One region of the Sphingomonas arantia genome, then DNA from elsewhere that is predicted to be linked to it. Evidence: predicted binding sites of a transcription regulator. Region 1 holds the regulator's gene; each other region holds the start of a gene.

Region 1 (10,382 bases):
CGCTGCCGCCGACGCGGGCAAGCCCTTGCTCGGCGTCTGCCTCGGCCACCAGGCGATCGGCCAGTATTTTGGTGGCCGCGTCGTCCGCGCGGGGCAACTGATGCACGGCAAGACCTCGCCGATCGACCATGACGGCAGCGGGCTGTTCAACGGCCTCCCCACCCCCTTCGTGGCGACGCGCTACCATTCGCTGGTGGTGGAGGACGTGCCCGACACGCTCACCGTCAACGCCCGCACGGCGGACGGCGTCGTGATGGGGTTCGCCCACCCCACACTCCCGATCCACAGCGTGCAGTTCCACCCCGAAAGCATCGCCACCGAACATGGCCACGCCATGCTCGCCAACTTCATGACGATCGCCGGCCTGCCCGTTCGCGAGCGGTCATGACGACGCTCCGTCTGCTTCCCGACACGGACAGCCCGCTCGACCACGCCACCGCACTCGCAGCATTCGGCGACCTGCTCGACGGCCGCGTGCCCGATGCGGAGGCCGCCGCCTTCCTCACCGGCCTGACGGTGCGCGAGGAAACCGCGATCGAGATCGCCGCCGCCGCACAAGCGCTGCGGGAGCGCATGATCCCGGTCCAGGCACCCGCCAACGCGATCGACGTCTGCGGCACCGGCGGCGACGGCAGCCACAGCCTCAACGTGTCCACCGCGGTCGCGATCGTCGTCGCGGCCTGCGGCATCCCCGTCGCCAAGCATGGCAACCGCGCCGCCTCGTCCAGCGCGGGCGCCGCCGACACGCTGGAGGCACTCGGCCTCGATCTCGACCGCGCCTCGGCGATCGCGGAGGATACGCTCGGCACGATCGGCATCGCCTTCCTGTTCGCGCAGAAACATCACCCCGCGCTCGGCCGGCTCGCCCCCGTCCGCCGCGCGATCGGCCGCCGCACGATCTTCAACCTCATCGGCCCGATCGCTAACCCGGCGCGCGTCCGGCGCCAGCTGATCGGCGTCGCACGGCCCGACTTCCTGCCGACCTATGCCACCGCGCTCCGCCTGATCGGCGTGGACAGCGCGATGATCGTCGCGGGTGACGAACCGCTCGACGAGCTGTCGGTCTGCGCGCCCTCCACCGCGATCCGGATCGGTGCCTGCGGCGACCGGACCGAACGCATCACCCCCGCCGACGCGGGCCTGCCGACCTACGGCCTCGACGACCTGCGCGGCGGCGATCCGGCCTACAACGCCGCGGCCCTCACCGCGCTGCTGGCCGGCGCGCCCGGCGCCTATCGCGACGCGGTGCTGCTCAACGCGGCCGGCGCGCTGATCGTCGCGGATGCCGTATCGGACTGGACCGACGGCGTGGCACTGGCGGCCGACGCGATCGATTCCGGTCGCGCCGCAACTTTGCTCTCGCAATGGATCGCCGCCTGATGTCCGACCGCCTCCGCGAAATCTGCGCCACCACCCGCACCCATGTCGCCGCGATGAAGACCGCGCTGCCGCCCTCCGAACTGGACGCCCGCATCTCCGCCGCCACGCCTGCGCGCGGCTTCCGCGCCGCACTCGATGCAAAGGTCGCGGCCGGCGGCTACGGCCTGATCGCGGAGATCAAGAAGGCCTCCCCCTCCAAGGGGCTCATCCGCGCCGATTTCGATCCCCCGGCCCACGCCCGCGCCTATGCCGCAGGCGGGGCCGCCTGCCTCTCGGTCCTGACCGACCGGCCCTATTTCCAGGGCGACGACGCCTATCTCGTCGCCGCCCGCGCCGCCGTGACGATCCCGGCGCTGCGCAAGGATTTCATGGTCGACCCGTGGCAGGTCGCCGAAGCCCGCGCGCTCGGGGCCGACGCCATCCTCATCATCGTCGCCGCGCTCGACGACGCACAAATGGCCGAAATCGAGTCCGCCGCGATCGACCACGGCATGGACGTGCTGGTCGAGGTTCACGACCGCACCGAACTCGATCGCGCGCTGGTGCTGCGCAGCCGGCTGATCGGCGTCAACAACCGCGACCTGCGCGACTTCTCGGTCGATCTGGCGCGCACCGAGGAACTGGCCGCTCACGTCCCCGCCGGCACCACTTTGGTCGCCGAAAGCGGCATCACCGGCCCGGCGGATATCACCCGCCTCGCCGCGCACGGCGTCCGCTGTTTCCTCGTCGGCGAAACGCTCATGCGCCATGCCGACGTCGAATCGGCGACCCGCGCGTTGCTGACCCCATGACCACGCTCACCCATCTCGACGACCGCGGCGCCGCCCGCATGGTCGACGTCACCGCAAAGCCCGACACCCGCCGCTCCGCCACCGCCAGCGGCCACATCGCGATCGCCGCGCCCGCGCTGGCCGCGATCCGCGACGGCGCGGTGGCGAAGGGCGACGTTCTGGCCGTCGCGCGCATCGCCGGCATCATGGCCGCCAAGCGCGCCTCCGACCTCATCCCGCTCTGCCACCCGCTCCCGATCGGCGGCGTCACGGTCGACCTTGCACTGGCGGAGGGGGGCATAACCGTCACCGCTACCGTCGTGACCACGCACGGCACCGGCGTGGAGATGGAAGCCATGACCGCCGTCTCGGTCGCGCTCCTGACCATCTACGACATGGCCAAGGCCCTCGACCGCGGCATGACCATCGGCAACGTCCGCCTCCTCGCCAAATCCGGCGGCCGCTCCGGCGACTGGCATGCGGAATGATTGCGCGTCGCCAAGGCTCCGTTCGGTTTGAGCCCGGCGTTAACGACACCCAAAGCCACACGCCTCCCATCCCCCCCGTTCGGTTCGAGCTTGTCGAGAACGGGTCACCACCCACCGCGCCGTTTGGTTCGAGCCTGCCGAGAACCCTGCGCGAAGTTCTCGACAGGCTCGAACCAAACGGCGTGTCACGTCACGGGGCTGCCCAAGCATGACCCTCCTCCCCGTACCCGAGGCCCTCGCCCGCCTGCTCGCCCTCGCCCCCGCGCCTGAGACCGAACAGGCCCCGCTGCTCGCGGCACTCGGCCGCACGCTCACCGCCCCGATCCACGCGGTCCGCACCCAGCCCGCGGCCGATCTGTCCGCGATGGACGGCTACGCACTCCGCTTCGCCGAACTCGGCCAGCCGCTGACCGTGGTGGGCGAGGCCTCTGCCGGCGCCGCCCCCTTCGCCATCCATCCGGGCCAAGCCGCCCGGATCTTCACCGGCGCCGCCGTTCCGCAAGGCGCCGACGTCATCCTGGTCCAGGAGGAAGCCGCGCGCGACGGCGACCGCCTGACCCTCAACGGCGAAGGTCCCCCCGCCCCCGGCGCGCACATCCGCCGCAAGGGCTATGATTTCTCCGCGGGCGAGCAACTGATCCCCGCCGGCACCGTCGTCACCGCCGCCGTCATCGCGCTCGCCGCCGCCGCCGGCCATGCGACGCTACCCGTCCCGCGCCGCCCGCGCATCATCATCCTGTCCACCGGCAACGAACTGGTCCTGCCCGGCCAGCCCGTCACCGGCGTCCAGCTGCCCTCCTCCAACGCCCCGATGCTCGCCGCGCTGCTGGCGCGCCTGCCCGTCGACGTCGAGGATCGCGGCATCGTGCGCGACGATCTCGCCACAATCACCGACGCCTTCCGCGACGCCGCCCGGACCGCCGACATCATCGTCACCACCGGCGGTGCCTCGGTCGGCGATCACGATCTCGTCCGCCCGGCGCTGATCGCCGCGGGGGCGGAGATCGACTTCTGGCGGATCGCGCTCCGCCCCGGCAAGCCGCTGCTCGCCGGTCACATCGGCAAGACCATCGCGCTCGGCCTCCCCGGCAATCCCGGATCCGCCTATGTCACCGCGCTCCTGTTCCTGCTGCCGCTCGCGGCGCGCTGCGCGGGTGCGGAACATCTGCTGCCACAACCGCACGACATGCGGCTCGCCGCCCCCCTCCCCGCCACCGGCCCGCGCCGCGACTATGTCCGCGCCTTCACGCGCGACGGGCAAGCGCATCCCATCCTGGGCCAGGACAGCGCCGCCCTCCGCCGTCTGCCCGAGGCGGACCTGCTTATCCTGCGCGAGGCGCAGAGTTCGCCCGTGGACGCCGGCACCGTTGTCACAACGATTCGCATCGCTTGACAGCACCGTATACTGTTCCTACACGTTCCCCGTTCGTTCCTTCGAAGGGGTCCTGCGATGCTCACGCGCAAGCAGCACGAGTTGCTCAGTTTCATCAGCGACCGTCTTGGTGAAACCGGCGTATCCCCCTCGTTCGAGGAGATGAAGGAGGCGCTCGACCTGAAATCCAAGTCCGGCGTCCACCGGCTGGTCAGCGCGCTCGAGGAACGCAACTTCATCCGCCGCCTCCCCAACCGCGCTCGCGCGCTGGAGGTGATGCGCCTGCCCGAAGGCATGAAGTCGCTCGCCCCCACGCCGCGCCCCGCCGCCGCCGCGCCGGCCGCACCGCGCGCACCGATGCCGGTGCTGGCCGCCGCCAACGACGTGCTCGAAATCCCGCTCCACGGCCGCATCGCCGCCGGCGTGCCCATCGAGGCGATCGAGGGCCAGACCATGCTCTCCGTCCCCGCCGCCTTGCTCGGCCCCGGCGAACATTATGCGCTGGAGGTCTCGGGCGATTCGATGGTCGAAGCCGGCATCCTCGACGGCGACTACGCACTCGTCCGCCGCCAGGAACAGGCGCACGAAGGCGACATCGTCGTGGCGCTCGTCCACGAACACGAAGCCACCCTCAAATATTGGCGCCACGAAGGCGGCATGGTCCGCCTCGACCCCGCCAACCGCGCCTACGACCCTCAACGCTACGCCCCCGACGAAGTCCGCGTCCAGGGCCGCCTTGCGGGCCTGCTGCGGCGCTACTGAAGCTAACGGTGGGTCGGGCAGAAGGCGCGAACCGCGGCTGATAAGTCTTGCGAGGGCGGCAGGCCGGGAGGGCGCGCCAACCGCCTCCCGTTCGGTTCGAGCCTGTCGAGAACCCTGTGCACACGAGATACGCGACCTACCGAAGCGGCACCGCTCCCCACGCCCCCTGCCACCCGCCGCCCCCAACCCCGTCCATCCCGAGCGAAGTCGAGGGGCCCCGTCGAGCGCAGTCGAGAAGCCAACGGTACCTCCGGCACAACGCTTGCAGGAAACGATAGGCCGGTCGGGCTCGAAGCCCACAAAGGCGCGTACGATTGTTGTGATGCGGAAAGGGCAGGGCAACCGACCGGCTTAGCCTCGCTGACCCCGCCAAAACCCGTTCGTGCTGAGTAGAGACCGAGTAGCGCCCACGGCGCGTATCGAGGCCTCGCATCGAAGCATGGTCCCAAACGCAGGGCAGATCCTTCGATATGGGCCTTCGACTGCGCTCAGTCCCTACTCAGGACAAACGGGTAGAGTCGCGGAGCCGTGCTTAGCTCGCGGAGCCAAGCATCCAGTATCATGACGCCAAACCGATCACCGCCCTGGCCTCTCAACATCGTTACTGATCACCCGACCCGACCGCCGCTCCGAATCGCGAGGTCGCGCGGTTCCACCCGACCAAACCGCAGCTCTCTGCCCAAACCGGCCAGCACCCCGCCGCCCATAACGCTTCCGCACCACCACCGCCGGCACCCAGGGATGCGCATCCCCCGCCTGCCGTACGGTCCGCACCGCCCCACGCTCCAGGTCGATCGCCAGCCCCCCGGTCCGCGCCAGCAACCCGCGATCCGCGCGCAGCCAGCGCGGCCGACACGTCCGCGGCAGATACCGATCGCTCACCACGATATCGGCCGCCCCACACGCCCGGTTCATCTCCCCGATCTCGACCAGATACGCACTCCGCGTCGCGAGCAGCCGCCAAGTCCGCCCACCGCGCACGATGTCCGCCACGCACAGGTCCGCGCTGCACGCCCCGCCCGCCACGCTCTCGAACTCGATCGCCTCGTCGCTCACCCCGGCATTCTCACCGAGCAGGCTGCGCACATAATCCCCCGCCCGCGGCCGCAGCAGCGCGAGCGACACGTCGTCCCCACGCAGCGCCAGATGCCGCCCGTCGCCGGTGACCAGCAGGTCCGGCGCCGGCGTCGCCAGCGCCCACACCGCCCCCAGCACCAGCGGCACCAGCCCCAACCGCCGCACCCATGTCCGCCACAGCGCGATCCACAGCCCACCCGCCACCATCGCCGCATAGGCCCCGTCCGGCATCGCGGGCAGCGCCTGCACCGACCCGGGCGCCGCCGCCACCGCGCGCGCCAGCCACAGCAGCGCATCGGTCGCCAGACCGGCGATCCACCACACCGGCCGCCCCAGCCCGACCGCATCGAGCACCAGCGCCACCGCCTCGGCCGGCATGATGACGAACGTCGTCAGCGGGATCGCGACGATATTGGCCGCCGCGCCGTACAGCCCGGCCTTGTGAAAATGATACAATGCGATCGGCATCAGCGCGATCTCGACCACGATCCCGGTCGCCAGCAGCATCAGCAGCGCCCGCCCCCACCGCCAGCCAAGCCCAGCCTCGCTCGGCGCGGACAGCCGCCGCGCCACCGGCCACTCCGCAAACGCCACGATCGACGCGACCGCCGCAAAGCTCAGCTGGAAACTCGCCCCCGCCACCGCCTCCGGCCACAGCAGCAGCACGAACAGCGCGCCAGCCGCCACCAACCGCAACGTCACCGCCTCCCGCCCGATCGCGATCCCCGCCAGCACCAGCATCGCCGCGACGCACGACCGGATCGTCGGCACCTCCGCCCCGGTCAGCAGCGTATAAGCAACTCCCATCCCCGCCCCGCCCGCCGCGGCGATCAGCGGAAGGGGCAGCCGCAGCGCCGCCCAGGGGCTCAGCGCCAGCAGCCGCAGCACGATCAGCATCGTCGCGGCCACCACCGCGGTGACGTGCAGCCCGCTGACCGACAGCAGATGCGCCAGCCCGCTCCGCCGCATCGCCTCCGCGTCCTCCAGCGGCAGCGCGCCCTGGTCGCCCGTCGCCAGCGCGGTCGCGAAACCGCCCGCCGCGCCCGGCAACCGCGCCTGGATATGGGCCGACATCCGCGCCCGCACTCCGGCCAGCCCGTCGCGCGTCACCGGCGCGGCCTGCACCACGCGAATCCCCGGTAACGCCTTCCCTGTCGCGCCCAGCCCCTGGAACCACGCCGTCCGCGCAAAGCTGTACCCGCCCGGCACCGCCGCATCGGCCGGCGGCATCAGCCGCGCCCGCAACGCAATCCGCGCCCCCGGCGCCAGCCTGGCCGGCACATCCGCATCGGCAATGTTCACCCGGATCCGCGGCGGCAATGTCGCACCCGTCCCAGCATCCGGCACCAGCACGACCCGCACCAGCGCCCGCGCCGGCAACGGATCGACCTTGACCACCCGCGCCTCGAACGTCGCCACCGTCGTGCGCGCCAGCACCGGTGCCGCCACCCGCTCCGCCCGCGCCCAGATCAGCCCGCAACCCAGCGCCGCCAGCCCCGCGAACACCGCTACCGCGCGCGCCGCCCGCCCGCCGCCCGGCATCGCCAGCCCGGCCAGCGCCGTCCCGCCCGCCAGCAGCAGGAACACCGTCCACGCCGCCACATCGGCCAGCAGCAGCCACGCCGTGATCCCGCACGCCAGCGCCACCGGCACCCACAGCACCAGTTGATCGCGCTCCGCCTCCAGCCAGATTTCGACGGACATGACGATGCGCGCGCCGACCCGACCCGCCGCACCGCTTCCCCCCTCTTTGAGCCGCCACCCCCGCATGCTAGGGGCGTGGCCGAACCGACTGGCCATGCGCCGATCTTGGAGAAAGCGCGCATGGACGCAAGTGCCGATACTGCCTCGAACACCGAAGTCGTCACGCGGTTCGCCCCGTCGCCGACCGGGTTCCTCCATATCGGCGGCGCACGCACGGCCCTGTTCAACTGGCTGCTCGCCCGCCGCGCGGGGGGCCGCTTCCTGCTCCGGATCGAGGACACCGACCGCGCGCGTTCGACGCAGCCGGCGATCGACGCGATCCTCGATGGCATGCGCTGGCTCGGTCTGGACTGGGACGGCGAACCGGTGTTCCAGTTCCAGCGCGCCGCCCGCCATGCCGAGGTCGCGCAGGCGATGCTCGACAGCGGCCACGCCTATAGATGCTTCGCCACCGCGGAAGAGCTGGAGGCGATGCGCGCCGACCAGCGCGCCCGCAAGCAGCCGCTACGCTACGACGGCCGCTGGCGCGATCGCGACCCCTCCGAAGCTCCCGCCCGCGCGCCGTTCGTTGTCCGCCTGCGCGCCGAAACCACCGGCGCCACCACGATCCACGACCAGGTGCAGGGCGACGTGACCGTCCAGAATGCCGAGCTGGACGACATGGTCCTGCTCCGCTCGGATGGCACGCCGACCTACATGCTCGCCGTCGTGGTCGACGATCACGACATGGGCGTGACCCACGTGGTGCGCGGCGACGACCATCTGAACAACGCGTTCCGCCAGCTCGGCATCGTCCGCGCGATGGGCTGGGCCGAACCGGTCTACGCGCACATCCCGCTGATCCACGGCCCGGACGGCGCGAAGCTGTCCAAGCGCCACGGCGCGCTCGGCGTCGAGGCGTATCGCGACGAACTCGGCATCCTGCCCGAGGCGCTCGACAATTATCTGCTCCGGCTCGGCTGGGGCCACGGCGACACCGATATCATCGATCGCACCGCGGCGACCGCGCTGTTCGATCTGGCCGACGTCGGCCGCTCGCCCTCGCGCACCGACGCGAAGAAGCTCGAGAACCTGAACGGCCATTATATCCGCGAGGCGGACGATGCGCGCCTGACCGATCTCGTCGCCCCGCGCGTCGCGGCGCTGATCGACCGCCCGCTCACCTCGGACGACCACGCGCTCCTGCTCCGCGCCATGCCGGAATTGAAGCCCCGGGCGCGGGATTTGAACGATCTGGCCGATGGCGCATTGTTCCTCTACCGGACGCGCCCACTTGCGCTGGATGACAAGGCCGCAGGGCTGCTCCAGGGCGATGCGCCGGTCCTGCTCGCGACGATCGCGGGCGAACTGGCGGGCGTGGAGACATGGGACGTCGCCGGTGTGGAGGCGGCATTGCGTGTCGTCGCCGAACGGGCAGGACTTGGTCTCGGCAAGGTCGCGCAGCCGCTGCGTGCGGCGCTGACCGGCCGGACGACCTCGCCCGGTATCTTCGACGTAGTGGCGCTGTTGGGCCGCGACGAAACTCTGGCCCGCATCGGCGATCGCACCGCGACCGCTGCATGAGATTGAACAGGAGGAACTAGCGTATGGCTGAGACCGCAAAATTTGAACTTGGGCCGAAGGGTTTCGAATATCCCGTCCTGAACGGTTCGACCGGCCCGGACGTCGTCGACATCCGCAAGCTGTATGCGCAGACGGGCGCGTTCACCTACGATCCCGGCTTCACCTCCACCGCCAGCTGCGAATCGAAGATCACCTATATCGACGGTGACGCCGGCATCCTGCTCCACCGCGGCTACCCGATCGATCAGCTGGCCGAACAGTCGACCTTCATGGAGGTCGCGTACCTCCTGCTGAACGGCGAACTGCCCGACGGCACGACGCTGGAGGAGTTCAAGACCACCATCACGCGTCACACGATGGTGAACGAGCAGCTCGCGACCTTCTTCCGCGGGTTCCGCCGCGATGCCCATCCAATGGCCATCCTGTGTGGCGTCGTGGGTGCGCTCAGCGCCTTCTACCACGACTCGACCGACATCACCGATCCGCAGCAGCGCATGATCGCCAGCCACCGGTTGATCGCCAAGATGCCGACGATCGCGGCGATGGCCTACAAATATTCGGTGGGTCAGCCCTTCGTCTATCCGCGCAACGACCTGAGCTACACCGCCAACTTCCTGCGCATGACCTTCTCGGTCCCGGCCGAGGAATATGAGGTCGATCCGGTCGTCGAAGCGGCGATGGACAAGATCTTCATCCTGCACGCCGACCACGAACAGAATGCGTCGACCTCGACCGTCCGGCTCGCCGGTTCGTCGGGCGCCAATCCGTTCGCCTGCATCGCGGCGGGCATCGCCTGCCTCTGGGGCCCGGCGCATGGCGGCGCGAACGAGGCGGCACTCAACATGCTGCGCGAAATCGGCACGCCCGACCGCATCCCGGAATATATCGCCCGCGCCAAGAACAAGGACGATCCGTTCCGCCTGATGGGCTTCGGCCACCGCGTGTACAAGAATTTCGATCCGCGCGCGAAGGTGCTGTCCAAGGCCGCGGGCGAGGTTCTGGAGAAGCTCGGCCGCAACGATCCGGTGCTCGACACGGCGCGCGAACTGGAGCGGATCGCGCTCGAGGATCCGTACTTCATCGACAAGAAGCTCTACCCGAACGTCGATTTCTATTCGGGCGTGATCCTGTCGGCGATCGGCTTCCCGACCACGATGTTCACCGTGCTGTTCGCGCTCGCCCGCACCACCGGCTGGGTGGCGCAGTGGAACGAGATGATCGCCGATCCAGAGCAGAAGATCGGCCGCCCGCGCCAGCTCTACACGG
Region 2 (10,382 bases), on a different contig from region 1:
CGTGCTTGCCGATCTGTCCGCCGGGCGACCGATGGACCGTCTGATCTGCGGCGACGTCGGGTTCGGTAAGACCGAGGTCGCGTTGCGTGCCGCGTTCGTCGCCGCGCTCGCCGGAATGCAGGTTGCGGTCGTGTGTCCCACCACGCTGCTCGCGCGCCAGCATTTCATGAACTTCGTCGACCGGTTCCAGGGTTTCCCGATGAACATCGGCCGGCTGTCCCGACTGGTGACCGCGAAGGAAGTCCGCCAGACCAAGGAAGGGCTGGCCAACGGCACGGTCGATATCGTGATCGGCACGCATGCGCTGCTCGCCAAGAACATCGATTTCAAGCGGCTCGGCCTCGTCATCGTCGACGAGGAACAGCGATTCGGCGTGACCCACAAGGAACGGTTGAAGGCGCTCAAGACCAACGTCCACCAGCTGACGCTGACGGCCACACCGATCCCGCGCACGTTGCAGATGGCGATGTCGGGCCTGCGCGAACTGTCCGTCATCCAGACGCCGCCGGTCGATCGGCTGGCGGTGCGGACCTATGTCATGCCGTGGGATCCGGTCGTGGTGCGCGAGGCGTTGCTGCGCGAGCATTATCGCGGCGGGCAGAGTTTCTTCGTCACGCCGCGCGTCGCGGACCTACCCGATATCGAGGATTTCCTGCGCCGCGAGGTGCCCGAGGTCCGCTACGTCATCGCGCACGGCCAGATGGCGGCAAGCGACGTGGAGGAGCGGATGTCCGCGTTCTACGACCGCAAGTTCGAGGTGCTCGTGTCGACCACCATCATTGAATCGGGGCTCGACATCCCGTCCGCCAACACGATGATCGTCCACCGCGCGGACCGTTTCGGGCTGGCGCAGCTGTACCAGATCCGCGGCCGCGTCGGCCGCGCCAAGACACGCGCCTACGCCTACCTCACCACGCCCGCCACGCGGACCATCACTGATACGGCGGAGAAGCGGCTGCACATCCTGTCGAACCTCGACACGCTCGGCGCCGGGTTCCAGCTGGCAAGTCATGATCTCGACATCCGCGGCGCGGGCAACCTCCTCGGTGACGAGCAGTCCGGGCACATCAAGGAAGTCGGGTTCGAACTCTACCAGTCGATGCTGGAGGAGGCGATCGTCGAGGCGAAAGCTGGATCGCTCCGCGACGACCGCGTGCGCGACCATTTCTCGCCGCAGATCACGATCGATGCGCCGATCCTGCTGCCCGACGACTATGTCATCGATCTCGACCTGCGGATGGGCCTGTACCGCCGCATGAACGAGCTCGACGACAAGACCGCGATCGAGGCGTTCGCCGCCGAACTGATCGACCGGTTCGGGCCGTTGCCGGACGCAACGCAGAACCTGCTGACGGTGATCGAGACCAAGCTGAACTGCCGCAAGGCGTGCGTGGCGAAGCTCGACGCCGGGCCGCGCGGCGCGCTGGTCAGCTTCCACGACGATCGCTTCCCGGACATTCCGGGGCTGCTCGCCTATGTTGATCGGCTGAAGGGGACGGCCAAGCTGCGCCCCGACAACAAGCTGGTCATCACCCGCCCCTGGCCGGACCCGAAGGCGCGCCTGCATGGAGCGTTGCAACTGTCCAAGGGTTTGGCGAAGATCCTCACCATCTGACGGGAGTGAAGCTGATGAAACCGATATTTGGTCTGGCGGCCATGCTGGTACTCGCGACCCCCGCGGTCGCGCAGCGGCCGGTGGCCAACCCGTTCAGCGACAAGCTGGCGTCGTTGAAGGACGTCCCACGCCGCGCCGTGCTGCGCCGGGCGATCCTCGACAGCAACCTGTGGTGCGACCGTGTGTCGCAGGATCTGCGCCGCGGCACGTGGCGCAACCTGTCGGTCTGGAACGCTCGCTGCGGCCGCGGGGCCGACTACGGCGTGTTTATCGGGCAGGACCAGTCGGTCCAGGTCCGGCCGTGCAAGGACCTCGCGTCCTTGAAACTGCCGCGCTGCACGCTGCCGCCCCGCGCCGTGGTTCAGAACACGGGCGCGCGGCAGACCCGCTGAGCCAGTCGGTCGCCGCCGTTACGCGGCGACCGTATCGTTCGTCAGGGCCGCACGGACGGCGTCGATCGCTGCCGGGGCTGCGGCGCCATCCGGCCCACCGCCCTGCGCCATGTCGGGACGGCCACCGCCACCCTGCCCGCCCAACGCCGCGACTGCAGCCTTAACCAGCACGACGCTGCTGAACCGATCGACCAGATCGGCGGTCACCCCGACTGCAACCGTGCCGCGGCCGTCTTTCTCCGCCACGATCGTGACGATGCCCGACCCGATCCGCTGCTTGGCCTCGTCAACCAGTCCGCGGAGGCCCTTCGGATCGAAGTCCTGCAGCGTCTGGGCGACGAACGGCACACCCGCGACCATCTCGGTCGGAGCGGCGTCGGTTGTAGCACCGCCGCCGGTCGCAAGCGCCTTCTTCGCCTCCGCCAGTTCGCGCTCGAGTCGCTTGCGATCATCAATCAGTCCCTGGACCCGCGCCGGGAGATCCTCCGGCCCGGTGCGCAGCGTCGTTGCGATCTCGCGCAGCCGTTCGTCGCGGGCGGTCAGCCAAAGACGCGCGGCCTCGCCGGTCAGCGCCTCGATCCGGCGGATGCCCGACGAGACGGCGGTTTCGCCGATGATCTTGAACAGGCCGATATTGCCGAGTGCCGCGACATGCGTGCCGCCGCACAGCTCGATCGAATAGGTGCCGTCCTCGGTACGGCCCATCGACAGGACGCGGACCTCGTCGCCATATTTCTCGCCGAACAGCGCCATCGCGCCCTCCGCGATCGCCTCGTCCGGCGTCATCAGGCGCGTGGTGACGACGTCGTTCTCGCGGATGTGACGGTTTACGTCGGCTTCGACGACCGCGATGTCCTCGGGCGTCAGCGGGCGCGGCTGCGAGAAGTCGAACCGCAGCCGTTCGGGCGCAACGAGGCTGCCGCGCTGCGCGACATGGCCGCCGAGCCGGTCGCGGAGCGCGGCGTGGAGGAGATGCGTCGCGCTGTGGTTGGCGCGGATCCGGCCGCGGCGGGCGACGTCGACCGCGAGGCGCACGGTATCGCCGACCGCGACACTGCCGCCCTCGATCCGCGCGCGGTGCGCGTGCAGGCGGCCGAGCGGCTTGCCGGTGTCGGCGACCGCGGCGTGCAGGCCGGTATCGGACGTGATCGTGCCGGTGTCGCCCACCTGGCCGCCGCTTTCCGCGTAGAACGGCGTCTGGTTGGTCAGGATGGTGACGGCGTCGCCGGTCTCGGCGCGCGGAACCCGCTCGCCTTCGCGCAGAATCGCGACGACCTTCGCCTCGCCTGCATGGTTACTGTAGCCGGTGAACTCGGTTCCGCCGAGCTCCTCGACGATGTCGAACCAGATCTCGTCCGATGCCTTCTCGCCGGAGCCCTTCCACGCGGCGCGGGCGGCGGCCTTCTGCTCGGCCATGGCGCTGTCGAAACCGGCGCGGTCGACGGTGCGGCCCTGGGCGCGCAAGGCGTCCTCGGTCAGGTCGTAGGGGAAGCCGAACGTGTCGTATAGCTTGAACGCGACCTGGCCGGGCAATTCGCCGTCGGCCGCCATGTCGGCGGTAGCATCGTCGAGCAGGCGCAGTCCGTTGGCGAGCGTCTGGCGGAAGCGGGTTTCCTCGAGCTTCAGCGTCTCTTCGATCAACGGCTGGGCGCGGACCAGTTCGGGATAGGCGACGCCCATTTCGGCGACGAGGCTCGGCACCAGACGGTGCATAAGCGGTTCGGCCGCGCCGAGCAGATGGGCGTGGCGCATCGCGCGGCGCATGATGCGGCGCAGGACATAGCCGCGGCCTTCGTTGGCGGGCAGGACGCCGTCCGCGACGAGGAAGCCGGCGGCTCGCAGATGATCGGCGATGACGCGGTGCGACGCCTTGGTCTCACCTGTCGCGGCGGTCCGGGTCAGGTCGCAGGAAGCGGCGATCAGCGCCTTGAACGTGTCCGTATCGTAGTTGTCGGTCACGCCTTGCATCACCGCGGCGATGCGTTCGAGGCCCATCCCGGTGTCGATCGACGGGCGTGGCAGCGCGACGCGGTCGTCCTTCGTCACCTGGTCATATTGCATGAACACCAGGTTCCAGATCTCGACGAAGCGGTCGCCGTCCTCGTCCGGGCTGCCGGGAGGGCCGCCGGGGATGTGGTCGCCGTGGTCGTAGAAGATTTCGGAGCACGGACCGCAGGGGCCGGTATCGCCCATCGCCCAGAAATTGTCGGAGGTCGGGATGCGGATGATCCGCTGTTCCGGAAGGCCGGCGATCTTGCGCCACAGGTCGAACGCCTCGTCATCGGTGTGGTAGACGGTGGCGGTCAGGCGGTTCGGATCGAGCCCCCAGTCGCGGGTCAGCAGGGTCCAGGCGTGGGTGATCGCCTGTTCCTTGAAATAGTCCCCGAACGAGAAATTCCCGAGCATTTCGAAGAAGGTATGGTGCCGCGCCGTGTAGCCGACATTGTCGAGATCGTTGTGCTTGCCGCCGGCCCGGACGCATTTCTGCGACGAGGTGGCGGTGACGTAGGGGCGCGTTTCGAGGCCGGTGAAGACGTTCTTGAACGGCACCATCCCGGCGTTGACGAACATCAGCGTCGGATCGTTCTGCGGCACGAGTGGCGCCGAGGGGACGATGCGGTGGCCGCTCCCCGCGAAATAATCGAGGAAGGAACGGCGAATATCGTTGGTCGATGTCATGCCGAGCGGCTTAATCGACGACCCGCCGCTACTCAAGCAAATCGGTCAGTCACGCATAGGCATAGGGCCCGCCGCGTTCCAAGGCGCGGCCATAGGCGGGCCGGGCGTGGCAGCGTTCGAGCCAGTCGATCAAATGCGGGCGGCTGCCGTCGAGCCCGGCGCGGGAGCGGCAGGCCTCGATCGGGAAGCTCATCATGACGTCGGCCGCGCTGAAATCCGCGCCGGCGAACCACGGGCGGGAGCCGAGTTCGGTCTCGAGCCAGTCGAGATGGGTGTCCATCATCGCCTGCACCGGCTTGCGGGCGGGAAGGCCCAGGACGCCGAGCTTGCCGAGCACCAGCAGCGCGAGGAGCGGCGGCATCATCGAGCCTTCGGCGTAATGGAGAAACTGCCGGTAGCGGAGCGCCGCGTCACGGTTGCCGGGTGCGCCGAGCCGTCCCCCTGCCCGTTCGACCAGATACTCTACGATCGCGCCGGTTTCGGTGATGACGCGGCCTTTGTCGACGATGACCGGGGACTTGCCGAGCGGGTGGACGGCCTTGAGTTCGGGAGGGGCCAGCATCGTCTTGGGATCGCGTTCGTAGCGCTTCACCTCGTAGGCGAGGTCGAGTTCCTCGAGCAGCCAGAGGATACGCTGCGACCGCGAATTTTCGAGGTGGTGGACGATGATGGTCATTTTTGGCGGGCCTGTGGCTGCGGGGTGACTGCGGGGTTCGGGGGTGACGGGGCAAAGACGATGGCGATCGGAGTCCGTGTAGGAAAGCGATGTCCTACGGTTTCGCGGTCGGACGATCCGGCGCGGCGACGACCCGATTTCCGGGCGTCATGAGCAAAAGCGATCTCGGCCCGAAAAAGATGCGGGGGGGGTCTGTGGGGGCTCAGGATTTCGCAGTTTCGGCGAGGAGTCTCTCGAGTCGGTCAGCGTTTTCCGATGCCGGTGCTGATAATGATCGGCGCGCGGCAGTGATCGATACGGCGATCAACGGCGAGATAATGGTTGGCCGGCGGAAGGTCGGCCAGCTTCTGGGCCTTGCCGGATTTCGAGTCGGCGGTCTTGCGGACTTCCATTTCCTGGCAGTGTTTGGGGTCTGCGCCGATCGACGGCGTCGGCAGAACCGGTGGCGCGGCGCTTGCGGCGATGGGGGCAAGTGTCAGCAGCAGGGGCAGGATACGCATGGCGTGTTCCTCTGGTTGGTAACCGGAGAATGACGCGGATCGGGTTTCCCTACAAGTCGGGTTCCGCCCGATACCAAACCGGCCGCGCCTCCTGGTGGAAGCGCGGCCGGGTGGTCGGTCGGAGGGGCGAAGATCAGTCCTCTTCGGGTCCGGTCATCATCTGTTCGGCGACGCCGGCTGCGTTGTCGCGGATCGCCTTTTCGAGGCGGACGGCGACGTCCGGATGCTCCTTAAGGTAGGTCTTCGAGTTCTCGCGGCCCTGGCCGATGCGGATCGAGTCGTAGCTGAACCAGGCACCGGACTTCTCGACGACGCCGGCCTTGACGCCGATGTCGAGCAGCTCGCCCATCTTGGAGATGCCTTCGCCGTACATGATGTCGAATTCGACCTGCTTGAACGGCGGCGCGACCTTGTTCTTCACGACCTTCACGCGGGTCGTGTTGCCGACGATTTCGTCACGGTCCTTGATCTGGCCGATGCGGCGGATGTCGAGCCGGACCGAGGCGTAGAATTTGAGCGCGTTGCCGCCGGTGGTCGTCTCGGGCGAGCCGTACATCACGCCGATCTTCATGCGGATCTGGTTGATGAAGATGACGAGCGTCTTCGACCGGCTGATCGAGCCGGTGATCTTGCGGAGCGCCTGGCTCATGAGACGAGCTTGGAGGCCGACATGGCTGTCGCCCATCTCGCCCTCGATTTCCGCGCGGGGCACGAGCGCCGCGACCGAATCGACGACAAGCACGTCGATCGCGTTCGACCGGATCAGCGTGTCGGTGATTTCTAGCGCCTGCTCGCCATTATCGGGCTGCGACACGATCAGTTCGTTCGTGTCGACGCCGAGCTTGCGGGCGTAGCTGGGGTCGAGCGCATGTTCGGCGTCGACGAACGCGGCGGTGCCGCCCGCCTTCTGCGATTCGGCGATGACGTGGAGCGCCAGCGTGGTCTTGCCCGACGATTCGGGGCCGTAAATCTCGATCACGCGGCCCTTGGGCAGGCCGCCGATGCCGAGCGCGATGTCGAGCCCGAGCGAACCGGTGGAGACGGCTTCGATTTCGACCGCTTCCTTGCTGCCCAGCTTCATCGCGGAGCCCTTGCCGAATGCGCGATCGATCTGCGCCAGCGCGGCGTCGAGCGCCTTCTGCCTGTCCATGTCGGCCTTTTCCTTCTCGGATCCGATAAGCTTCAGTTGCGCCGCCATGGTGTCGATCCCCGCATGTCAGGTCCAGTCCGGACAGGACTTTCCATGTACGCGCTTTGTTCTGTTGGAACAAGTAGGGAACGGCGCCGCGTTGGCGGTTTGTTGGAGTGTGGTCGTGGTTTCGTTTCGCACAGTCGGGCGTGGATAAGAAGCGGGATCCCGGATCAAGCCCGGGATGACGATGTATGGGACCTGTTCCATCGGCCGCGCGGATCGGCTAGCGGCGGCGCGAAGGAGAGCGCCGATGTCCGCCAACCGGGTTACCGCATGACGCGGACGTCGCCGATGCAGCGCGCGCTGGTCGCGGGCTTGCTGGGGCTGGTGTCGGCCACCGGGTTCGCGCCGCTGGGGGCGTGGCCGCTGACGATCGGTGCGCTGGGGGGGCTGCTGTACCTGCTGACCCAGGCGCACGGGGTGCGGCAGGCGGCGGCGATCGGCTGGTGGTTCGGGCTGGGGCAGTTCGCGCTCGGGCTGAACTGGATCGCGACGGCGTTTACGTATCAGGCGACGATGCCGGCGTGGCTCGGCTGGCTCGCGGTGGGGCTGCTGTCGATCTACCTCGCGGTGTTTCCGGCGATCGCGGCGGCGGTCGCGTGGCTGGCGGGCGGACGGCGGACGATGCCGCTGATCTTTGCGTTCGCGGGCATCTGGCCGCTGACCGAGTGGGTGCGGGCGTCGCTGTTCACCGGGTTTGCGTGGAACCCGCTTGGGGTTGCATGGATGGGCCTGCCGACGGCGCAGGCGGCACGCTATATCGGGACCTACGGGCTGTCCGCCCTGATGGTGCTGGCGGGCGGTGCGGTGCTGGCGGCGGCGTTGCGCAAGCCGGGGACGACGGCGGCCGCCGCGGTCCTGCCGCTCGCGCTGTCGCTGACCCCCACGCCGGCGGCGCGCGACACGGGCCGCGCGATCCATGTGGTGCAGCCGAACATCGACCAGGATGCCCGCAACGAGCCCGACTATGCCTATGACGGGCTGCTGAAACTCGGCGCGCTGTCGCATCGGCCGGCTGCGGATGCGCCGCCGCGGCTGCTGTTCTGGCCGGAGGCGGCGGTCGAATATTATCTGGAGACCGACCGGCTGGCGCGCGAGGCGCTGACCGGGCTTTTGCGCCCCGGCGACCTGCTGGTGACCGGCGGGACGCGGCTGGAACGTGACGACCGGGACAATGTGATCGGGGCCCGCAACAGCCTGTTCGTCATGGATGCGCGCGGGCGGTTGCTGCACCGTTACGACAAGGCGCATCTTGTGCCGTACGGCGAATATCTGCCGATGCGCGCGCTGCTGTCGCCGATCGGGCTGTCGCGGCTGGTACCGGGCGATATCGATTTCTGGCCGGGTCCGGGGCCGCGATCGTTCGCGCTGCCGGGGTTCGGCAAGATCGGCGTGCAAATCTGTTACGAGATCATTTTCTCCGGCCATGTGGTGGATCGCGCGAACCGGCCCGACTTCATCTTCAACCCGTCGAACGATGCGTGGTTCGGCGCGTGGGGCCCGCCGCAGCATCTGGCGCAGGCACGGTTGCGCGCGATCGAGGAGGGGTTGCCGGTCGTGCGTGCGACGCCGAACGGCATTTCCGCGCTGATCGATCCCGCCGGGCGACTGGTCCGCACGATCCCGACGCACCGCGCCGGCGCGATCGATACCACCCTGCCCGCGCCGTTCGCGGCGACGCCGTTCGCGCTGTTCGGCAACCTGTTGCCGCTCATGGTGGCATTGGCACTGTTGGCCATTGCCGCGATTGCGCGGCGGTCGAAGCGCGGCTAAGGCAGATATAAGGATAGCTTTATATCTTTATATGCGGTGTCTTCTACGACGCCCGTTCTACTGGAAAGGCTGCTTTTACCCATGCGCGATACGTTCCTGTTCACTTCCGAAAGTGTCTCCGAAGGCCATCCCGACAAGGTTGCCGACCAGATCTCAGATGCGGTCGTCGACCTGTTCCTGGGCAAGGACGCGCAGGCGCGCGTCGCGTGCGAGACGATGGTGACGACGCAGCGCATCATCCTGGCCGGCGAAGTCCGCGGCGAAGGCATGATCGACACGGCCGGCAACTGGTCCGCCGGCGCGCTTGACGAGATCGAGGCCGCCGCGCGCGAGACCGTGAAGCGGATCGGGTACGAGCAGGAAGGGTTCCACTGGCAGACCGCCGATTTCGCGAACCACCTGCATCCGCAGTCGGCGCACATCGCGCAGGGCGTGGACGAGAGCGGCAACAAGGACGAAGGCGCCGGCGACCAGGGCATCATGTTCGGTTACGCGACCGACGAGACGCCCGACCTGATGCCCGCGACGCTGTATTACGCTCACCGCATTCTGGAGAAGATGGCGGAGGATCGCCACAGCGGCGCCGCACCGTTCCTGGAGCCGGACGCCAAGAGCCAGGTGACGCTCGAATATCAGAACGAGAAGCCGGTCCGCGCGACCGCGCTGGTCGTGTCGACGCAGCACGGCAAGGGCGCCGATCAGGCGATGCTGCGTGACTATGCCAAGGGCGTGATGGCCGGGATCCTGCCCGAGGGCTGGATGCCGGGCGACGAGTCGATCTTCGTCAACCCGACCGGGCTGTTCGAAATCGGCGGGCCGGACGGCGACGCGGGCCTGACCGGGCGCAAGATCATCGTCGACACCTACGGCGGCGCATCCCCGCATGGCGGCGGCGCATTCTCCGGCAAGGATCCGACGAAGGTCGATCGTTCGGCTGCCTATGTGACGCGCTACATGGCGAAGAACATCGTGGCGGCGGGCCTGGCGCGTCGCGTGACGATCCAGCTGAGCTATGCGATCGGCGTGGCCGAGCCGCTGTCGCTCTATGTCGACACGCACGGCACCGGTCAGGTGGACGAAGCGGCGATCGAGCGCATCCTGCCGCAGCTGGTGCGCCTGACGCCGAAGGGCATTCGTACGCATCTGAAGCTCAACGCGCCGATCTATGCGCGGACCGCAGCCTACGGGCACTTCGGCCGCCAGCCGGACGGCGACTTCTTCACGTGGGAGAAGACGGACCTGGTGGAAGAGCTGAAGCGCGCTTTCTAAGGCCGGCTTCATTGCGGACCTGATGCGGGATCCGGGGTGGCGGGCTTTGGCCTGTCACTCCGGATCCCGTTTCGTTTCGGGCGAAGTCGGACGCGCCTTCCCCTTGCCCTCGTCGTCGGCTAACCGGCGCGGTCATGGAAGATCCCACGACGCTTCGCCGGCTGTACGGCCGCCGCACCGGACATAAATTGCGCGAAGGCCAGGCCGGGCTGGTCGAGCGGATGCTGCCCGAGCTGGCGGTGCCGGAGACCGGACCGATCGATGCGGCGATGCTGTTCGGCGACGA
Region 3 (10,382 bases), on a different contig from region 1:
CGATCGAATTGACCGTCAGGAAATAGGGCGCATATTTCAGCTTCCCGACCAGTTTCAGCTCGTGATCGGCCAGCGCCCGGTACGCCTCCGGCACCCCCTCCGGAAACAGCCGGTCCAGCGCGCTGTCGACCAGGCTCTGCAACGCGGCCTGCGGGTCGCGCCCGCGCATCACGATCTCGTCCGGATATTGATAGGTCAGGTCAGTCGGCGAAAAGGTGCAGCGTTCGGCGATCGCACCGCTGGCGGCGATCGCGTCCGGATAATCGCCGAACCGCCGGGCCATCTCGTCCGGGCTCTTCAGATGACGGTCGGCATGGCGTTCACGCAGGAACCCCAGTTCGTCGATCGTGCGGCCGTGGCGGATCGCCGTCACCACATCCTGCAATATCCGGTTTTCGGGCGCATGGTACAGCACGTCGCCCGTCGCCAGCGACGTCAGGCCATGCTCGCGCGCCAACGTATCGAGCGTGTGCAGCCGCAACGCATCGCCCGGCCGCCGCGTCTGCGACAGGACCAGATGCGCGCGATCACCGAACACATCGGCCATCATCCGCACGTCGCCGCGCAGCCGCGCGTTATCGTCGGCGGCAGTCCGGACGGCTCCGTAAACCGCAGCATTACCCGCAGCAATCTGTGCAGCATAACCCGCACCACCGTCAGGCAGCAGCGCCGCAACCAACCCCGCGGCATGCGTCTCGACATCCTCCCAGTGCAGGAAACACTGCCCCTTCTCGCCCTTGCGCGGTTCGGCACGCGCCTTGCCCAGCGACAGCAGCCGCGTCAGCCGCGACCACCCCTCGCGATCCTCCGGCCACACCAGCAGCGACGTGCCGCCGACCAGATCCAGCCGGCACCCCGCCACCATCCGCATGCCCGTATCGCGCGCCGCCACCATCGCGCGCACGATCCCCGCCACCGAATTGCGATCGACGATCCCCAGCCCCGGCAACCCGATCATCCGCGCCTGCGCGAACAATTCCTCGCACGACGACGCCCCCCGCAAAAAACTGAAATGCGTCGTCACCTGCAACTCATGATACCCGGCCCCGGTCATCGGACGTGGCACCGTCGCACCATGGAACCCGCCGTCGGACACAAACCGAACCGCGACACCCCGAAAAATCCACCCCGCCCCGCCCGAAGCCGGCACGCATCCGTAGCCCCACCCCCCACGTCACCCCGGACTTGATCCGGGATCCAGGAACACAAGTGCGGTGCGTGAAACTTTGGCTGCTGGATCAAGTCCGGAATGGCGGATGACCGGGCATTCATCGGATAATCCGATGATAAAGGCCGTCCCGAGCATCCGTTACGCTTCGCGGCCGCACATGGTCGTGCTTCCTCGCCGTCGAAAGACGGGGCATCAGCAGGCTCTGCCCACTCACGCGAACACGCCGTGCAGATGCCAGCTCATGTCGCCGGTCCGGCCGTCCACGCCGTCGCCGCGACGGAAGATCCAGTAGCGGGCGCCGCTGGCGTCCTCGACCTGGAAATAGTCGCGCACCGCGTCCGCCTCGCCCGCGCGCCGCCACCATTCGCCGTAGATCCGTTCCGGGCCATCGCCGTGCGCCACGTCGTGGACATGGCCGCGGCAACTGAACCGGCGCGGCGCATGGTCTGGCAGCAGCGCGGTCACATGGTCCAGCCGCTGCGGCGGATCGAGCAACCGCACGGGGCGCGGCCACGCAGCGGGCCAGGCGGCGGGCGGGGACAATGGCGCGGCCCGGGCATGCGCGCGTTCCGGCACGTCGCTTTCCACCGCACCCATCCGGAACAGCCGATGCGTCCCGACCCGCCCGGTCACCAGATCGACCAGGATCGTCAGGTCCGACGCAGCATCCTCCCCGATCGTCGCAATCGCCGTCGCGCCCAGCGGTTCGCTCGCCACCGCGCGGATCGCCATCGCGTCGATGCCGAAACCGGGGTCGATCGTCTCGATCTTGGGGATCAGCAGCCGCGCCAGATGCGCCGCGTCGCGGTTCGGCCGTGCGGTGCCGGCCCGCACGATCAACGCCTGCCCGTCGACCCGCTCGCACCGCAGCTCCAGCCGGCGCGCGCCCAGCCCGCGCGCGGCCAGTTCCACCACCAGCAGCGCCAGCAGATCACCGATCACCTGTGCGATCGCGTCCGCCGTCGCGATCGGCTCAACCAGCCGCAACCGCGCGGACGGCAACGCCTGCGCCACCACCGGCACGATCGGCTCCGACACGCGGCCCAGCGCCTGGTCCAGCCGGCGCAGCACCGTGCCCCCGAACCGCCGGTTGAGCGGCGCGCGCGGCATCGCGATCAGGTCGCCCACCGTCTCCACGCCCAGCCGCCGCAGCCGATCGCACGCCGCGACCTCGATCCGCAGCGCGTCGACCGGCAACGGAGCCAGCGCCTCCGCCTCCGCCCCGCCTTCCAGCATCGGCGCGGCGACCCGCCCGAACCGCGCCAGCGCATGCGCGGCCCCCGCCGTCCCCGCCACCGCGATCCGCGCGCTAAAGCCCAGCCGCGCGCAGAACCGCAGCACCCGCCGACAGAACCGCGCCTCGCCGCCATGCAGATGCGCGACGCCCGACAGGTCGATCCACAACCCGTCCGCATCCGACACCGCCACGCCCGGCGTCCAACGCTTGAGCGCGAACAGCGCCAGCCGGTCGAGGTCCGCCGCCACGCCCGCCGGATCGGCATCGCGCACGTCCAGCCCCGGCACCATCGCCCGCGCCATCGTCATCGCCATCCCCACCCGGATCCCCAGCGCCCGCGCCGCCGGACACGCATGCCCCACCACCACGCGCGCCCCATCCCGCACGGTCAGGACAAGCGGCACCGGCGCAGAACCATCGGCCGCCCCCACATCCCGCGCTACGGACGGTTCCACCCGCGTCGCCCGCTTCACCACACCCCCCAGCTCGCGCCCGGTCTGCCAGAACGCCCCCTCGCGATCATAGCCGGGCCTCGCCACAACGGGCTTGCCGCCCTTCCGGTTTGCGGTGGTTCCCCCGGCACGCTGGCGTTCTGCGGACCCTACCGCTCTCCGATCATCCCCAGGCGCCCGTACCGCGCCTGCATCACCACCCAGCTTTGAGACTCCTGCCTTCCCCCCATCACTCCCGCGTGCAATCCCAACCTCGTTGCCGTCCTGCTCACGAACGCGGGACTTTATAGCCACGACGTTGCTTGCGGCCCCCGGCAGGGTGACACCGGATTCAGACGTCCGCTGCGATGATGGGCGAACGGAAGGACCACCCTCCCCCCGCGTCATCCCGGACTTGATCCGGGATCCAGGGACGCAAGGAACAGCGCTTGTGACTCTGGATCCCGGATCAAGTCCGGGATGACGATCGGTTGCCATGACAACCGTGCCCGCCCGTGCCGACAAGCCGGCGCCGTCCTGATCGCAAGCCAAAGCATCTATCGTCACACCGCCGGACGCAGTCCCCACGGACGCGGAACGCGATGCCGCCCGCCACTCATGGGACGTCGGCGACGGCACGATGTTCGCCCTCGCTGCCGTCTGGGCCCACGCTCCGGGAAGCTCCGCCGCGCCATCCGCCGCCGCAAATCCGCCATCACGCCCGACCATCGGCGGCACCCAACCCTGGCGCAGGCCGCCCGCCTCGTCGCGCGGCATGGCGCGGAACGGGATGGGTGCGGGTTCGCTGCGGCGGCCGAGTTCGCGCATCGGGGGGCGCTGGTGCGCGGGCAGCGTGGCGATCGCATCGACCACCGCCTGTTTCTCGCGCACCCGGTCGCCGCTGTTGCGGGCCCAGCGCGCGCCGGGGCGCCAGCCTTCGCCGCGCGCCTCGGCCGGCGGGAGCGTCGCGGCGGGTTCAGGCGGCCGCACGCCCACTTGAGCGCCCGCCGGCCCGGTTTCCAGCCCGATCCGCTGGTCGATCCGCCGCACCCGCTCGATCGCGAATTCCGGCAGGTAGAGCGAGACGACCCGCTGCATCATTGGCCTCCACGGTCCAGTCGAAGATATCGCCGCCACGCTGGCGGACGAGCGAGAGTTGCCAGCGTGCCCGACCGATGCCCGCCACCGGCAACGGTGCGGACGGCGCGGGCGCCAGTTTCCAGCGGGTCACCGCCGCCGACGGTTCTTCCATCGGATCGGCCCCGGACCGTTTCCACCGGCGCAACAAGAGCGCGGTCGTGCCGCCCGCCTCCGCCGCCAGCTGCAACCGCCGCGTCGCGGTCAGCCCGGCGCGGCTCGCCTCGCCGATCACCGCGGCCAGCGACCCGTGGCGCAGCCCCTCCTCCATCACCGCCAGCGTGTCGGCGTCCTGCCCCGTCTCGGCATAGATCACCCGGTCGGGCGGCAGCCCCGCCTGTTGCAGGCCCGGCGCGAACAGGTCCCGCCGGCTGACCACCCACAGCACCTGCCCCGTCAGTCGCCCGGCGATCCCGGCCAGGAACAAGGTCGCCGCCGCATCCGCGCCCATGCCCGCATCCGCGCCCGCCGCCTCGTGCAGCGCGGCCCCCGCGATCCCGCCCTCGGCCAGCCGATCGTCGATCCCGGCCACGCCGAACGGCAGCACCGGCCGCCGCTCGGCACCCCCGCGTTCGATCGCACGCACGCTCTCGCGCAATGCATCCAGTCTTGTGGTTCGGTTGATATCGGACATGGGAACACGACTCGTTTGTTCCCTTTATGTTCCCTCAATTCCCATGCGAGGTCAACCACCCGGAACGCCCCGGAACGGGACTCCAGGCCGCGCACGACCGGAAATCCCCCTCCTGCACAGGAGGGGGAAACGGCACTCGAAAAAAGATTCCGGAACACCCCACCCATCAGGGCAGGGGGCGTCGACTCAGCCCCGTGAGGCCCAGTAATCCTGCACCGCGGCCCAGCCCTCTTCGGCCGTCTCGACGAAGCGGAACAGTTCCAGGTCCTGCGCGCCGATCACGCCTTCCTCGACCAGCGCGTCGAAATCGATCACCCGCGTCCAGAAATCGCGGCCGTAGAACAGGATCGGCATCGGCGTCACCTTGCCGGTCTGGATCAGCGTCAGCAATTCGAACGTCTCGTCGAACGTGCCGAACCCGCCCGGGAACACCGCCACCGCCCGCGCGCGCAGCAGGAAATGCATCTTGCGCAGCGCGAAATAGTGGAACTGGAACGACAGTTTCGGGGTCACATACGGGTTCGGCGCCTGCTCGAACGGCAGTACGATGTTCAGCCCGATCGACTCGGCGCCGACATCGTCCGCACCGCGGTTAGCGGCCTCCATGATCGAGGGCCCGCCGCCCGAACACACCACGAACTGGCGCTTGCCGTCCTGCGACGGCGCGGTCCCGCTGGCCAGCGCGGCCAGCTTGCGTGCCTCGTCATAATATTTCGATTTCTCGGCCAGCCGCGCGGCCACCTTCGCGCGCGGCCCGTCGCCCGCCGCCTCGACCAGTGCGGCCGCCTTCGACGGTTCCGGAATGCGCGCCGACCCGTAGAACACGAAGGTCGACCCGATCCCCGCCTCGGTCAGCAGCAGTTCGGGCTTCAGCAGCTCCAGCTGGAAGCGCACCGAACGCAGGTCCTCGCGCAGCAGGAAATCGGGGTCCTGGAACGCCAGCCGATACGCCGGATCCGACGTCTGCGGCGTCGACACCTGCTTGGATGCGGTCTCCGCCTCCTCGCGGGCGGGGGAGAAGACGCGCTTGGGAATGTAGCGATCGGTCATGCGGGTTCCTGCTGGCCCGGCGGGGCCACCCGCGGGGGAAAGCGGGGCTTCTTAGCGGCAATAGCCCCCGCTCGCCATATCGAAATGGAAATGGTCGCGGTGATACGCATTCGCGTCCGGGCCCAGCACGACGCCGAACCGCCGGCACCCCGCATCATGCACGGCGCGCAGATAGGCACGCACCCGCTCGTCCTCGCCGCCCCAGCCGTCCTTCACGGTAAAGCGCGTCCCGTCGGCCAGCACGAACGCGCTGATATCGACCGCATTGGCATGCGCATGCTCGGACAACCGCCGCCCCGCCTGCCCGTTCACCGGACGACACGCATAGGTCCCGAAACTCTCGATCCGACGCAACGGCTGGCCGAACGTCCGCTCCGCCTCGACCTGCGCGACCTGCGAAACCCAGCGGCTGAACGCCAGCGCCAGCGGACAGCGCATCGCGCCCAGATTGGTGATCGGCGTCCCGATCGCGACCAGCTTGACCGACGCGGTCGCATCGCACCCACCCCCGAAACTGCGGTCCGGCAACGCCTGGAACGACACCCCGGCACGGCGCAGATCCGCCTGGCATTGCCGCAACGCCGCGTCGGACAACGCCGGCGCGGGTGCCGCCTGAGCCACCGCCGGCCGCCGCGAGGGCGCCCGCCGCTCCGGCCCGCGCCCCGCGGGGATACAGCCGGCCAACACCAGCAACGACAGGATCGGCCACGCGCGCATGGTCATTCGGTGCCTCCGATATGCTGACCGTCCGATGAACCGGCAGGGGCGATGCCACGAGCTGCGTTGCTACTCGTACGGACCGACGCACCGCAGTCAAACTCACCCCCAGCCAAGCCCCCCACCCCAACCCTCCCCCCGATGGGTGGAGGAAGTCCCGTTCCACATCGACGACCGCATAGCCCTCCCCCCACCGGGGGGAGGGTTGGGTGGGGGGCTTTGGCCGGACACCCCGTCTATCCAAACGGTAAGATGCGAAGAGGCCAGACGTAAACTCTCCGGGATCCAGCACCAAACACCCCCAGGTTGCACCCGCCCCCGATCCACGCCACTTGAGAACCCAGCATGGCCGCCTCCTCCACCCTCAACGCACGCAACCTCGAACGGCTCGGCGCGCCCGCGCTGGCGGAGCTGCTGATCGAGGTCTCGACCGGCCACGGCGCGATCAAGCGCCGCCTGCGCCTGGCACTCGCCGACGCCACCGGCCCGGGTGAGATCGCGACGCAGGTCCGCAAGCGGCTCGCCACCATCGCCCGCGCGCGGTCCAACCTCGACTGGCGGCAGCTCCGCGCGCTGATCGCCGACCTCGCGACGCAACATGCCGCGATCACCGGCCCGCTCGCCACCGCCGACCCCGTCGCCGCGCACGACCTCCTCTGGGATTTCCTCAAACTCGCCGATCGCGTGTTCGAACGCACCGACGACAGCGCCGGCAAGCTGATCGATCTGTTCCGCGCCGCCACCGCCGACATCGCGCGCCTCGCCCAAGCCGCCGACGTCGCGCCCGCAACCCTCGCCGACCGCGCGTTCGACGCGCTCACCGGCCCCAATCGCGGCCAGTATGACGTGCTGGTCGCCGCCCTCGCCGACCCACTCGGTCCCGATGGCCTCGCCCGCCTGAACACCCGCGTCGCCGCCTGGGCCGTCGCCACGCCGCACCCCGACGACCCCGACATGGCGGGCGGCAGCGTCGCGCGCGTCGCAACCCGCCGCGCCGCGGTTGCGCGCATCGTGGGCGAGCGGATCGCCGACGCCACCGGCGACGTCGACGCCTATATCGCGCAGCAACCCGACCGCACCCGCGCGCAGCCGATGGTCGCCACCGCGATCGCCGGCCGCCTGCTCAAGGCCGGCCGTGCGGAGGCGGCGATGGCCGCGATCGACGCCGCCGACACCAGCCGGATCGCCTATGTCCCGCCCGAATATGACAGCGTCCGGCTCGCCATCCTCGAGGCGCTCGGCCGCCACGACGACGCGCAGGCGTTCCGCTGGGACCGGTTCGCCGCGGCACTCCACGCCGGCCACCTGCGCGACCATCTCCGCCGCCTGCCCGATTTCGACGATTTCGAGGCTGAACAGCGCGCGCTGACCTTGGTCGAGAATTACCCCGACGCCCACGCCGCGCTCGCCTTCCTGGTCGCCTGGCCGGCCTATGACCGCGCCGCGCGCATGGTGATGGCACGCCCGAAGAGCCTCGACGGCGATCGTTACGAGGTGCTGGCCGACGCCGCCGACCTGCTCGACGCCGCACACCCGCTCGCCGCGACCCTGCTCCGCCGCACGATGATCGACTTCACGCTCCGCACCGCCCGCGCCACACGCTACGCCCACGCCGGCCGCCACCTCCGCGAATGCGCCGCCGCCGACGCCCGCATCGACGATTATGGCGCACTGCCCGACCACGCCACCTACGTCGCGGCACTCCACCGCACGCACGAACGCAAGACGGGCTTCTGGCAGGCTGCGGCGGTTTAGGGCGTCACCTAAACCTCAGCAGACCGCACGCCCAACCGTCATCCCGGCGAAAGCCGGGATCTCCCTCAGGTCGAACCGACCCCCAAGCCAAAACGAGACCCCGGCCTGCGCCGGGGCGACGACCATAGTGGCGGTCTCTCAACCGACGTCTTCAGGAGCTCGGCCGGCTCCCGCCCACGGGCGTCGCGCCGGGCGTCGCGGTCTGGCCAAAGCGCGTCGTGAACACGTACAGGATCGTCCCCGCCGCCAGCAGCGCGATCAACCCGAACGCGATGATCCACGGGCGCACCGCGCGCGGCGTCTTGTTGTCGGGGGTCTGCGGTTCGTCGACTTCGGCCATGGTCTGCTCCCTTGTTACGACCCGAACGGCCGGCACGCCCGAAAGTCCCCGCGCAATCAACAGCCTCCGTTTTACCCGCGGCCCCCGGGGCGCTAAGGCACCGCCATGCTCCGCCTCTCCGACATCAAGCTTCCGCTCGACCATCCGCCCGAGGCCCTGACCGCCGCCGTCCGCGCGCGGCTCGGCCTGGCCGACGACGTGCCCCTCGACGTTGCGATCGCGCGCCGCGCCAACGATGCGCGTCGCCGCACCGCGATCCTGCTCGTCTACTCGGTCGACATCACCGTGGCGGACGAGGACGCGATCCTCGCGCGCTTCCCCGGCGATCCGCATGTCCGCCGCACGCCCGACACCGGCTACCGCTTCGTCGCGCACGCCCCCCCCGGCAACACGACGCCGCGCCCCGTCGTGATCGGCGCCGGCCCCTGCGGGTTGTTCGCCGGGCTCATCCTCGCACAGATGGGATACCGCCCCATTATCCTCGACCGCGGAAAGGTCGTCCGCGAACGGACTAAGGATACCTGGGGCCTCTGGCGTCGCGGCGTGCTCGAACCCGAATCGAACGTCCAGTTCGGCGAAGGCGGCGCCGGCACCTTTTCCGACGGCAAGCTCTGGAGCCAGATCAAGGATCCGCGCTTTCTCGGCCGCAAGGTCCTGACCGAATTCGTCACCGCGGGCGCCCCGCCGGAAATCCTGACCGAGGCACACCCCCATATCGGCACGTTCCGGCTGGTCACGATGGTCGAGCACATGCGCGCCACGATCGAATCGCTCGGCGGCGAATATCGCTTCGGCACGCGCGTCGACGATCTCGACATCGATGAGGCCACCGACGGCACCCGCACGATCCGCGGGCTGCACCTGGCCGACGGCGGCTACCTCGCCGCCTCCCACGTCGTGCTCGCGGTCGGGCACAGCGCGCGCGACACGTTCCACATGCTCCACGATCGCGGCGTGCATGTCGAGGCGAAGCCCTTCTCGATCGGCGTCCGGATCGAACATCCGCAGGGCTGGATCGACCGCGCGCGCTTCGGCGCCTGCGCCGGCCACCCGGACCTCGGCGCCGCCGCCTACAGCCTGTCGCACCACTGCAAAAACGATCGCACGGTCTACAGCTTCTGCATGTGTCCCGGCGGCACCGTCGTCGCCGCCACGTCCGAACCCGGCCATGTCGCGACCAACGGCATGAGCCAATATTCGCGCGCCGAACGCAACGCCAATTCCGGCATCGTGGTGGGGATCGACCCGGCGCGCGACTTCCCCGGATCGCCGCTCGCCGGCATCGCGCTGCAACGCCACTGGGAACGCGCCGCCTTCGTCGCCGGCGGGTCGAGCTATGCCGCCCCCGGCCAGACGCTCGGCGACTTCCTCGCCGCCCGCCCGTCGACCGGCTTCGGCAGCGTCGAACCGTCCTACCGCCCCGGCGTCCACCCGACCGACTTGGCCGAGTGCCTGCCCGACTATGCGGTCGCCGCGATGCGCGAGGCACTACCCGTCTTCGGCCGCCAGATCCCCGGCTACGACCATCCCGACGCGATGCTCACCGGCGTCGAGACGCGCACCTCCTCCCCCGTCCGCATCACCCGCGGCCAGGATCATCACAGCCTCAACACCCGCAACCTGTTCCCCGCCGGCGAGGGCGCAGGCTACGCCGGCGGCATCCTCTCCGCCGCCATCGACGGCATCAAGACCGCCGAGGCCGTCGCGCTCAGCATCAACGCCGCCTAACCAAACGAACCGTTCCCCGGCGCAGGCCGGGGCCCAGACGCAACCGCTTCACCTAGACCCCGGCCTCCGCCGGGGCACGCTCATAGGCAGTCCACAACCCCAGCCAACCCATCCACCGCGACCGCCAGTTCGCGGTCCAGATGCCCCAGCAACGCCGTCCACCCGGACAGTCCGTCCAGCTC

Evidence for each region. Region 1 encodes LexA, which represses DNA repair genes until DNA is damaged. Its sites were predicted from a motif close to GTTCCNCNCTTGTTCT; they were not measured.
Region 2: the regulator LexA is predicted to act here: its motif matches at 7,127-7,142, upstream of recA (recombinase RecA).
Region 3: the regulator LexA is predicted to act here: its motif matches at 4,628-4,643, upstream of ACFSGX_RS03175 (ImuA family protein).

What each region holds. Positions count from the first base shown of each region.
Region 1 covers NZ_JBHUGS010000003.1:9,002-19,383, forward strand. The annotation lists gene ACFSGX_RS11510 (anthranilate synthase component II) at 1-388, shown strand, start outside; gene trpD (anthranilate phosphoribosyltransferase) at 385-1,380, shown strand; gene trpC (indole-3-glycerol phosphate synthase TrpC) at 1,380-2,171, shown strand; gene moaC (cyclic pyranopterin monophosphate synthase MoaC) at 2,168-2,638, shown strand; gene ACFSGX_RS11530 (molybdopterin molybdotransferase MoeA) at 2,847-4,031, shown strand; gene lexA (transcriptional repressor LexA) at 4,089-4,772, shown strand; gene ACFSGX_RS11540 (ComEC/Rec2 family competence protein) at 5,349-7,553, opposite strand; gene gltX (glutamate--tRNA ligase) at 7,674-9,116, shown strand; gene ACFSGX_RS11550 (citrate synthase) at 9,140-10,382, shown strand, end outside.
Region 2 covers NZ_JBHUGS010000002.1:384,127-394,508, forward strand. The annotation lists gene mfd (transcription-repair coupling factor) at 1-1,615, shown strand, start outside; gene ACFSGX_RS07565 (hypothetical protein) at 1,630-2,007, shown strand; gene alaS (alanine--tRNA ligase) at 2,026-4,686, opposite strand; gene ACFSGX_RS07575 (glutathione S-transferase family protein) at 4,736-5,362, opposite strand; gene ACFSGX_RS07580 (hypothetical protein) at 5,605-5,862, opposite strand; gene recA (recombinase RecA) at 5,996-7,060, opposite strand; gene lnt (apolipoprotein N-acyltransferase) at 7,328-8,827, shown strand; gene metK (methionine adenosyltransferase) at 8,909-10,096, shown strand; gene trmB (tRNA (guanosine(46)-N7)-methyltransferase TrmB) at 10,231-10,382, shown strand, end outside.
Region 3 covers NZ_JBHUGS010000001.1:647,637-658,018, reverse strand. The annotation lists partial or broken gene ACFSGX_RS03185 (error-prone DNA polymerase) at 1-1,054, opposite strand, end outside; gene ACFSGX_RS03180 (Y-family DNA polymerase) at 1,382-2,947, opposite strand; gene ACFSGX_RS03175 (ImuA family protein) at 3,816-4,610, opposite strand; gene ACFSGX_RS03170 (LOG family protein) at 4,797-5,660, opposite strand; gene ACFSGX_RS03165 (extensin family protein) at 5,712-6,383, opposite strand; gene ACFSGX_RS03160 (DUF6880 family protein) at 6,723-8,132, shown strand; gene ACFSGX_RS03155 (hypothetical protein) at 8,284-8,472, opposite strand; gene ACFSGX_RS03150 (NAD(P)/FAD-dependent oxidoreductase) at 8,578-10,200, shown strand; gene ACFSGX_RS03145 (5'-methylthioadenosine/S-adenosylhomocysteine nucleosidase) at 10,281-10,382, opposite strand, start outside.